3 regions of the Bacillus sp. ISL-77 genome follow, and region 2 is predicted to be linked to each of the others. Evidence: riboswitches for the same ligand, from Rfam matches in the RefSeq annotation. Region 2 holds a riboswitch; each other region holds the start of a gene.
What was found. Region 2 has a riboswitch for thiamine pyrophosphate ahead of tenA (thiaminase II). Riboswitches for the same ligand answer to the same signal wherever they lie in the genome.
Positions count from the first base shown of each region.

Region 1: another riboswitch for thiamine pyrophosphate. It lies ahead of J7E77_RS13720 (thiamine phosphate synthase); the one in region 2 lies ahead of tenA (thiaminase II).
Region 3: another riboswitch for thiamine pyrophosphate. It lies ahead of thiM (hydroxyethylthiazole kinase); the one in region 2 lies ahead of tenA (thiaminase II).

Region 1 covers NZ_JAGGQY010000035.1:10,975-14,168, forward strand. The annotation lists gene queE (7-carboxy-7-deazaguanine synthase QueE) at 1-561, shown strand, start outside; gene J7E77_RS13715 (DUF1284 domain-containing protein) at 681-1,097, opposite strand; TPP riboswitch at 1,275-1,383, shown strand; gene J7E77_RS13720 (thiamine phosphate synthase) at 1,460-2,140, shown strand; gene thiO (glycine oxidase ThiO) at 2,124-3,194, shown strand, end outside.
Region 2 covers NZ_JAGGQY010000010.1:24,115-27,308, forward strand. The annotation lists gene J7E77_RS03080 (ECF transporter S component) at 1-505, opposite strand, end outside; gene tenA (thiaminase II) at 505-1,188, opposite strand; TPP riboswitch at 1,300-1,403, opposite strand; gene J7E77_RS03090 (benzoate/H(+) symporter BenE family transporter) at 1,696-2,916, opposite strand.
Region 3 covers NZ_JAGGQY010000051.1:103,765-106,958, reverse strand. The annotation lists gene dcuS (DcuS/MalK family sensor histidine kinase) at 1-1,332, shown strand, start outside; TPP riboswitch at 1,411-1,520, shown strand; gene thiM (hydroxyethylthiazole kinase) at 1,709-2,521, shown strand; gene thiD (bifunctional hydroxymethylpyrimidine kinase/phosphomethylpyrimidine kinase) at 2,537-3,194, shown strand, end outside.

The sequences.
Region 1 (3,194 bases), on a different contig from region 2:
ATGACCGCTGAAGAAATTTGGGATAAATTAAAAAGAGTCGGTGGGGACAATTTCTCGTTTGTGACGATCTCAGGGGGAAATCCGGCGCTGTTGAAAAACTTAGATGTGTTTATCGATTTATTAAAAGAAAAAGACATCAAAATTGGTATTGAAACACAAGGAAGCAGATGGCAGGACTGGTTCTTAAACGTCAATGAACTGACCATTTCACCTAAGCCGCCGAGCTCCAACATGGTAACCAATTTTGAAATATTAGATTCTATTTTTAAAAATTTAAACGACAATGATTTTAAACATCAAGTGAGTCTAAAAGTAGTAATCTTCGATGATGCGGATCTAGAGTATGCGAAAATGGTTCATAGCCGCTACGCAGATATTCCTTTTTATCTCCAGGTTGGGAACGATGATATTACGAATTTCAATAATAATGAATTGATTCAAAAACTACTGTTGAAATATGAGTGGTTAGTCAATTGTGTGGTTGCTGACCCTCAATTGAATGATGTAAAAGTATTACCACAATTGCATGCACTTCTTTGGGGAAATAAGCGGGGAGTGTAAGGACATGGACCATGAAGGACCATGGGGACGGTTCTACTGGCTTTTTTGGACAAGGAAAGAGATTAAAAAAGGCCAAAAGAACCGTCCCTGTGGGCATGTGGGCATTGAATAGATGAAGCTTATTGAATTTTTCTTAAGCCCTTCCCATCATGAATCTCTCGAATACCTTCCTCGCAAACCCCGTAAGAACGCCAAGAACAAGTTTCACAGACAACTTGAATATCGGCGGGGATGACATGTTCTAGGATACGGGACTCAATATCCTCCCATCTAAGAATTTGTCCGATTTTAAGGTTCATTTTGTCTAAAATAACGGCATCTCTTTCATAGATCTGGTCGTCTTGGCAATGGTATTCACCTGAATTAGGGAATTTTTCACACAACTGATCTGGCCCCTTTACAAGCAGAATCAACGTTTTTGGGTTGTTTCTCAAGGTTTGATGCAAAACCGTCATATTTTCCACGTATTCTTGGGAATAGCCCATTCCCCGATAGCCTAGAAGGCAAAAAAGATGATGTCCTCGAAGCTTATACATTATTCTCCCCCAGTTTGTTTACTCCCTTTTGATTTTAAAAGTAAACTATAATTGTTATTTGGTTAACATCTATAGGGTTTATTCTACCATAAATAAGAAAAACATTTGACATTTCTACCTGAAGTGTTAACATTATCCATGCAGGGAAATCATTACATGACAATTAAATAAATGACGCAAATCCGCTAGAGGTGCCTTTTTAAAGGGCTGAGATTGAAGTACTACTTCGGGACTCTATGAACCTGATCTGGGTAATACCAGCGTAGGGAAGTGGGAAACGGGATATTTGAAGAACGTATGTTTTATTTCGAATTTTCGACCACTTTCTTACCTTAAGAAAGTGGTTTTTTGTTTTTCACTTTATGCCTTCGATCTTCGGAATCTGCTTAAAAGGGGGGACGGGTATTTCAACTAGTGTAAAAGATAAAGAGTTACATATAATCTCCAATGGGAAAATGCCGATCGAACGTTTACGTGAAATTGTAAGCGAAATTCATCCATATATAACAGCGATTCATTTGCGGGAAAAACAAAAAACAGCACAGGAACTTTTCCAAGCCGTCCACTTGTTAACAAACGAAAACATCCCACTATCAAAGATTATCATTAATGATCGAGTCGATGTTGCCTGCGTTACAAGGGCTAAAGGAGTTCAATTAGCCTTCCATAGTTTAGATGCAGCGATTGTGAAAGAAAATTTTCCTCAGCTTTTGCTCGGGAACTCCATCCACTCCTACGAGGAAGGACAAAAAGCAAAAGAAAATGGTGCTGATTACGTGCTATATGGCCATGTCTTTCCTTCGCAATCAAAACCGGGTAAGACCCCAAAAGGACTAGAGGAATTAGCAAGGCTCTCCCAATTAGACATCCCAGTTATTGCGATTGGCGGGATCACACCTGAAAATACGGGGCAGGTACTTCAAGCAGGATCAAAAGGAATCGCAGTCATGTCAGGAGTTTTAGATGCTCCCGATCCATTAGCAGCAGTTAAGGCTTACCTAAATGTATTATATGGAGATGAACAAAGTGGAAAATTCATTTGATGTGGCCATTATCGGAGGAGGAATTATCGGGTCCTCGATTGCCTATCAGCTTGCAAAAAGGGGAAGAAAAGTCGTCGTGATTGAGAAGGGACGAGTGGCTTGCCAAGCGTCCAGTGCGGCTGCCGGAATGCTGGCAGCACAAGCAGAGCTGGAACAAGACGGTCCCTTATTCCAGCTGGCTTTAAAAAGTCAAGCGATGTTTTCAACGCTCTCAAGTGAGTTATTTGAATATACAGGAATTGATATTGAGTATGTGAATAAAGGCATGGTGAAAATTGCCGAAACAGAAGAAATAGCGCTCGAGGTAAAAAAACAGGTCACCTTCCAAAAAAAATGGGATCCAACCATTACCTGGCTCGATGCAACGGAAGTACGTGTGCTGGAACCATCTCTTTCACCAAGTGTAGCAGGAGGGATGTATCTCCCTCATGATGGTCATGTACAACCAGCAAAGTTAACACAAGCCTTTGCAAAAGCCGCGGAACATTTTGGTGCCAAAATATGTGAAGAGACGGAGGTTCTGTCTTTTGTCTATGAAAACGGTCAGGTTAAAGGGGTAAACACCAGCAACGGTGTCATCCATTGTGAACAGGTGGTTGTTGCCACGGGAGCTTGGGCGGCGAAATTAATGCAAGAATCAGGAATCGATATTCCTGTGTATCCAGTTAAAGGAGAATGCTTTTCGATTAGAACAGAAAAGCCGATCATTAACTCGACCATTTTCTCCGACAAACGTTGTTATTTAGTACCCAAACAAAATGGGGAAATTTATATAGGTGCGACTGTGATTGAAAATACCTTTGATACCAAGGTAACTCCTGAAGGGATTGCTACATTGATAGAAAGAGCGACTCAATTAGTTCCACAGATTAAGGAGGCAGCATGGGAGCGAGTATGGGCTGGAGTCAGACCGCAGACAGGCGATGGAATCCCTTATATGGGCGAACATCCAAGCTGGCGTGGGTTGTACGTGGCAGCAGGCCATTTTCGAAATGGAATTTTATTAAGCCCGATTACAGGGGAACTAGTTGCGGACCTAGTGTCAGGTAGCTTA
Region 2 (3,194 bases):
CGTCCACAACTACCTTCGCTAACAATCCACCGAGAATCATTCCGCTGATGATATGAATTCCTAATGTTGTAAAAAATACTTCCTTCGAGTAATAACCCAAACCGTTGGCGATTAAGTTATAAATCATGCTGCCAACCGCTGCAAAAGCTCCAGATAGCATTAAAGTAAATAGGTTGTAGCGTTTATATCCGAATATGGCGAATGCGATTTCTGAACCGATCCCTTGAAAGACACCTACTAAAAGGGCCGACAAACCAAAATGACTTCCTGTTAATAACTCTACTGCGGCCGCTGCAACCTCTGCAATAAGCGCTGCTCCCGGTTTACGGATAATATACGCGACGATTGGACTAGCAATCACCCAAATCCCAAACATAAAACCTGCACCCACCGGCCCGACAAGAGCGGAAATGGGAATCCACAGCGTCGACCATCCTAAATAGATCACTCCACATGCCACCGCTAGTATCACAGCAAGAACGACTTCTTTCATCTTCCAAGTCATCATTTCACTACCTCCATTTTCACAGGCCATTCTTCGAGTTTATAGGCCATATCCCAAAACATATATTCCAGCTGACAACTGATTAAGAAATGCTCCTTCATCTTTTCCTTTTCTCTCTCGGTTGCTAGCTTTGCCCACTCATCAAGACGGGCACAAAATTTAGTTGTAATCGAATCGGTACGATTTCCATAAAAACTGATCCAATCATAAAAGGGATGAGAGCGATCAGGATTAACCTCCGTTAATAATCTTTTCCCAATTTCCCAATACGTCCACGGACATGGTAATAACACAGCTAAAATTTCCCCTAATGTTCCTTCGTGCGCAACGGTAAGCATATGACGCGTGTAATGAAGGGACGAGGGAGATAACGGATATCCATGTAATACCTCGTAAGGAACACCTGCTACTTGACAAAAGTTATTATGCGGATGGATTTCACTGTTTAAGATAAAAGAAATCTGCGTATTAAACATATCCATATCTTCACGATTCTCACACTTAGAAACCGCAATTCCATAGATGCGAATAAACGAATTCAAATATTCAAAGTCCTGTTTAACATAATGAATCAATTGTTCCTTTTGTAATTCCCCATTGGCGATTCCTTGCACAAAAGGATGTTCAAAAATCGCCTCGAAAATAGGATCTGCTTCTTTTCTTAATTCTGCTGAAAAACTCATAAATTTCTCCCCCTTATTGGTTTTAATGGAAAGTCTCTAGAAGGGGCGGCTGAATTTTCAAGCACGAAAAAACCGCCCCAAAAATGGAGCGGCTGAATAATTATATCTATCCATACACGAACTCCACTTTCCTACGCTAGTATGAACTAGATCAGGTTCAAAGGGTCCAAGATAACTCTCGTCTCAGCCAAAAAACGGCTCCCCTAGTGGTCTTCCTATTAATTTAACCTTCACTCTACACTCGATGGTTAATGTTGTCAATCAATTAAAATCTTAATTATAAAAATAAACCAAATGGATTATAGATGCACTGAAACTCGAAGGTATTTTCAATTAGTATCCAGAAAATGTGGTAAGAGTCCGGAATTATATAGATTCGCTGATAAATGTTTGATTTCCGCTGATAAAATGGCCCAGTTCGCTGATATCTCCCAAAAATCCGCTGATAAACTACTCCCCTCTAACAACCTACCAATCTACGACAAATTTCGGGGCGTGACAGGCACATTACGCTTCCACCGTCTTCGCAATAATGGCTCCAACAACCAGCCCCCATACAGGTGCACTAATATGGAAAAATGATACTTGCGATAACGCGATGAGGAACGCAAATAGGGCACTTAAGCGATATTTATTTTCGGAGAAACCCAGCTGCAAACTAGAAAGAAGGACGCCGATTAGCGCAAACCCTGCTAGCATGGACACAAAAGCGTGGGGTAATGATTGAATAAACGGTACAATTTTCCAGGCGAATACTCCAAACAATAATGTCAAAACCCCTGATACCACCGCTGCCATATACCGCTTTGATTTTACCCCTGCATCCGAACTAGAACAGATGGCGGTCATCATGCCAGCAATATTTGCACTTTGCCCCCCGAAAAAACTGGCAATAATCGAAAACACTCCACTAAAAGAAACAATTTTTCGAATGGGGGGTTCAAAATCCGAGCTTTCTAGTGCGCCGATTCCAGGTGCCACATCATTACTTAGGATTAACATGGCCAGAGGCAGACCTAATGTGACCATCCCCATCCATGTAAATTCCGGCATTTGTATGGATGGTAGGAAAAAAGCAATCTCCTTAGATGAGCTATGTAGATCTTGGGTTAAAAACAAAGTAATAAAAGCGACAACCACTGCGACCATAACGGCCGGGATCCGTTTTGAGATTTTCGTACTGATAAAAAAACTAAGCAAGGCGAATCCGCCTACTAAGGGTAACGCCTTAACGTCTTGGACAAGCTGAGCAACATAATTGGTGACCAGGCCCGCCAGCATGGCTGCAATGACTTCTTTCGGAACCCATTTAATAATTTTAGTAAAAAGTCCTGACAACCCAATCAGCAAAATCAGCAGCCCTGACATCACATACCCGCCAATTAGCTGGGGATAAGTAAAATGTGCTGTCACTGTCGCTAAAAAAGCAACCCCTGAAATCGAGTGAGCTCCGGTAATGGGAATTCTAAATAACAGAGGCATTACAATCCCTAACACCCCTCCAAAAAAATAGACGGCAAACATCCAATTGATGGTTTGCTGATTAGAGAAATTCCCTGCTGTTGCTGCCTGCAGAATGATTAACGCTGGACCTGTCATGACTAAAGTACTAGAAATTAATCCAGAAGATACGTTTTGAGTCGTTAGATCTTGAAAAATTGATTTCCTTTTATTTTCACGTAATGATTCAATTGGTTGCTCTCTAACTAATCTATTTGGCTGCCCCATTTTTTCTCCTCATACCCTTCTTCATATAAACGACTTTTATTGTTAGTTTAGACAACCTTCTACAAAATGTATAGGACAAAGGCAATCTTCGACAACCGTTAATATAATTAAAAAACTCACTGGCAGCCCTTATCATAACAAAAGGGATGGGGAATAAACTAGAGGAAAAAATAGCTTAAAAAAGGGAAAAGGAGCGAAAATAATGTGATTCCTAATGGAGCTTGAGGTCCAAATAAATCATGATCCGGGTTTGATAAAAAAAAGGGAATCCCAAAGAT
Region 3 (3,194 bases), on a different contig from region 2:
TTTATCGTCGTGATGGACATGTATGGAACAAGAAAATCACATCCTAACCGCAACCTATTAGGTCTGCATTTTGTCGGTGGAGATGAAGGACCTGTTTTAAAAGGGAAAGAGCATATTTCAATTGCCAAAGGGACATTGGGATTGTCTTTACGCTCGTTTGTTCCTGTTTATGATCAAGAAAATAAACAAATAGGAGCAGTCGCGGTTGGGATTTCTTTAGAAAAAGTTAATCAGGCGATCGAACAAAGCAGGAAAATTATTTTGATCGGCGTGGGAGTGGGAATTCTAGTTGGGATTCTAGGAGCCCTTTTTCTAGCTAGAAAAATCAAAGCGATTCTTTTTGGACTTGAGCCGAGTGAGATGGCAAAATTGCTTGAGGAACGTAGTGCGATGCTTCAATCCACAAAGGAAGGAATTTTGGCAGTTGACGAGGATGCGTTTACCACTCTCGTAAATAATGAGGGGATCCGACTTCTTCAAAAAGCTGGCATTCATGGGTCCTTTTTAGGAAGAAAAGTGGATGACTACATGCCAAATTCAATGCTATCTTCTGTTCTAGAAACGGGGGAATCTCAATTAGACCAAGAACAAGAAATCAATCATATTACCATTTTAACCAATCGGGTTCCGGTTGTTGTCAAAGGAAAGATTGTCGGTGCGATTGCTACCTTCCGAGAAAAAACCGAAATCAAGCAATTAGCTGAACAATTAACCGGTGCAAAGCTATATGCGGAAGCACTGAGAACCCAGTCACATGAATTCATGAATAAACTGCATGTAATATCAGGTTTAATTCATATGAAAGACTATCAAATGGTCTCGTCATATATTACCAAAATTGTCGATCACCAACAAACTGAAGTAGAATTTGTTGTCAGTCGTTTTAAAGATCCTGTTTTAGCAGGTTTTATTTTAGGAAAACTTAGCTTCGCTAGGGAAAATGGCTGTGAATTAATCATTGATGGGGAAGGAAGTCTACCTGAACCACAGCAGCAGGAATTAACCCATGAAGTGGTAACGATTCTTGGGAATTTAATCGATAATGCTTTAGATGCTGTTGCGGACCGTCCACATAAAAAAGTTACCTTAAGGTTTGACTTTTACGATGAAGTCCTAGCGTTGGAGGTCCATGATACCGGACAAGGAATCGATGAGGATGTAAGACATCACTTATTTATCAAAGGATATTCTACCAAGGGTGAAAATCGCGGAATCGGTTTATCATTGGTGCAGAGAAGCTTGGAAAAATTAAATGGACAGATAGAAATTCATTGCCAAAAAGGAAAAGGGACAACATTTATTGTTACTTTTCCTTATAAAAGCAAACAATAATAATGTTATGTTAACTGACACTTTTTCCTTTACATTCTAGTACCATAGGAATATTATGTAGTTAGTTAAATAAAGTATTAGATCTACTAGGGGTGCCCTGTAAACAGGCTGAGAGAAAATGGAGAAATTTTCAACCCTTCGGACCTGATCTGGGTAATACCAGCGTAGGAAAGTAGCCAAGTGAATGTTAATTATTTCTTTGACTAACTAACCAGGTCCATTATTGGATCTGTTTTTTTTATTTTAAAGGCTTTGTTAAATGTCATTTTTGATTTTAAAGCCTGCGTTGATTGGAGCGGAAGGCGAAGCGCCTGGAGCGGAAATCAACAGCCAAGTTTAACAGAGCCATTTTAAAAAAAGAAATGGGGAAATTAAGATGGAAAAAAATAGTTTGTATGAAACGTTGGAAGAAGTTAGAAAGGTTAACCCGCTGGTACATAATATTACCAATGTGGTTGTTACGAATTTTACGGCAAATGGGCTTCTTGCCCTTGGTGCCTCACCGGTTATGGCATATGCAGCTGAGGAAGTAGCAGATATGGCTAAGATTGCAAGTTCATTAGTATTAAACATTGGAACATTAAACCCACAGACAGTAGAATCGATGATCATTGCCGGAAAAGCGGCCAATGAATCCGGTGTTCCCGTCATATTTGACCCGGTTGGTGCAGGGGCTACCCGATATCGAACGGAAACTGCACAAAGAATTATGAGCGAGGTAAAAGTTTCTGTGATTAGAGGAAACGCAGCCGAAATTGCCAATGTGGTTGGTGAAGAATGGGAAATTAAGGGTGTTGATGCTGGGGATGCAAAAGGAAATATCATTGAACTAGCTATTGCTTCAGCACAAAAATTGAATTGTCTTGCCGTCATCACTGGAAAAGAGGATGTCGTTTCGGATGGGAAAACAACCTATGTCGTGTCAAATGGACATCCAATTTTAACGAAGGTGACAGGCACTGGCTGTTTATTAACCTCTGTGATTGGAGCGTTTGCAGGAGTGGAAAAGGACCTGCTTCAGGCTTCGGTGGCTGCTTTAACGTACTATGGTATCGCGGCAGAAAAGGCAGCGGCAAAAACTGTAGAAATGGGACCTGGAAGTTTCCAAATCGAATTCTTAAACCAATTAACTTTAGTTTCTTCCGAAGATATCATTTCACATGCTTCTGTTAAAAAATTCAATCGATAACTGGGGGTAATTTAAATGAAAAAAGCATTAACAATCGCTGGTTCTGATAGCGGCGGAGGAGCAGGAATTCAAGCGGATTTAAAGACATTTCAGGAATTAGAGGTTTTCGGGATGTCGGCATTAACTGCAGTAACGGCCCAAAATACTTTAGGAGTCCATGCTGTCTATCCAATGACAGCTGAGGCAGTCGTAAAACAGATCCAAGCGATCGGCGAAGATATCGGTACGGATGCGGTGAAAACAGGAATGCTTTTTAATGCTGAAATCATCGAGGCAGTCGCAGCACAGCTCAGAAATTATCAATGGCAAAATGTTGTTGTCGATCCTGTCATGATTGCAAAGGGTGGCGCTTCTTTGTTGCAAATGGAAGCCATTTCTGCCATGAAAAAATACTTATTGCCGCTAGCAACGGTAATCACCCCGAATATTCCAGAAGCGGAAGTACTAACGGGCATGTCGATTCTGACAGTGGAAGATAAACTGGAGTCTGCTAAAAGACTACTTGCGTTAGGCGTAAAAAATGTCGTGATTAAGGGCGGCCATGATGAAAATGAGTCTGAATCCACTGATTTATTATTTGATGGAAAGGAATTTTACTACTTTACCAGCAAGAGAATTCAGACAAAGAACACACATGGAACAGGTTGTACTTTTTCCGCAGTAATTACTGCTG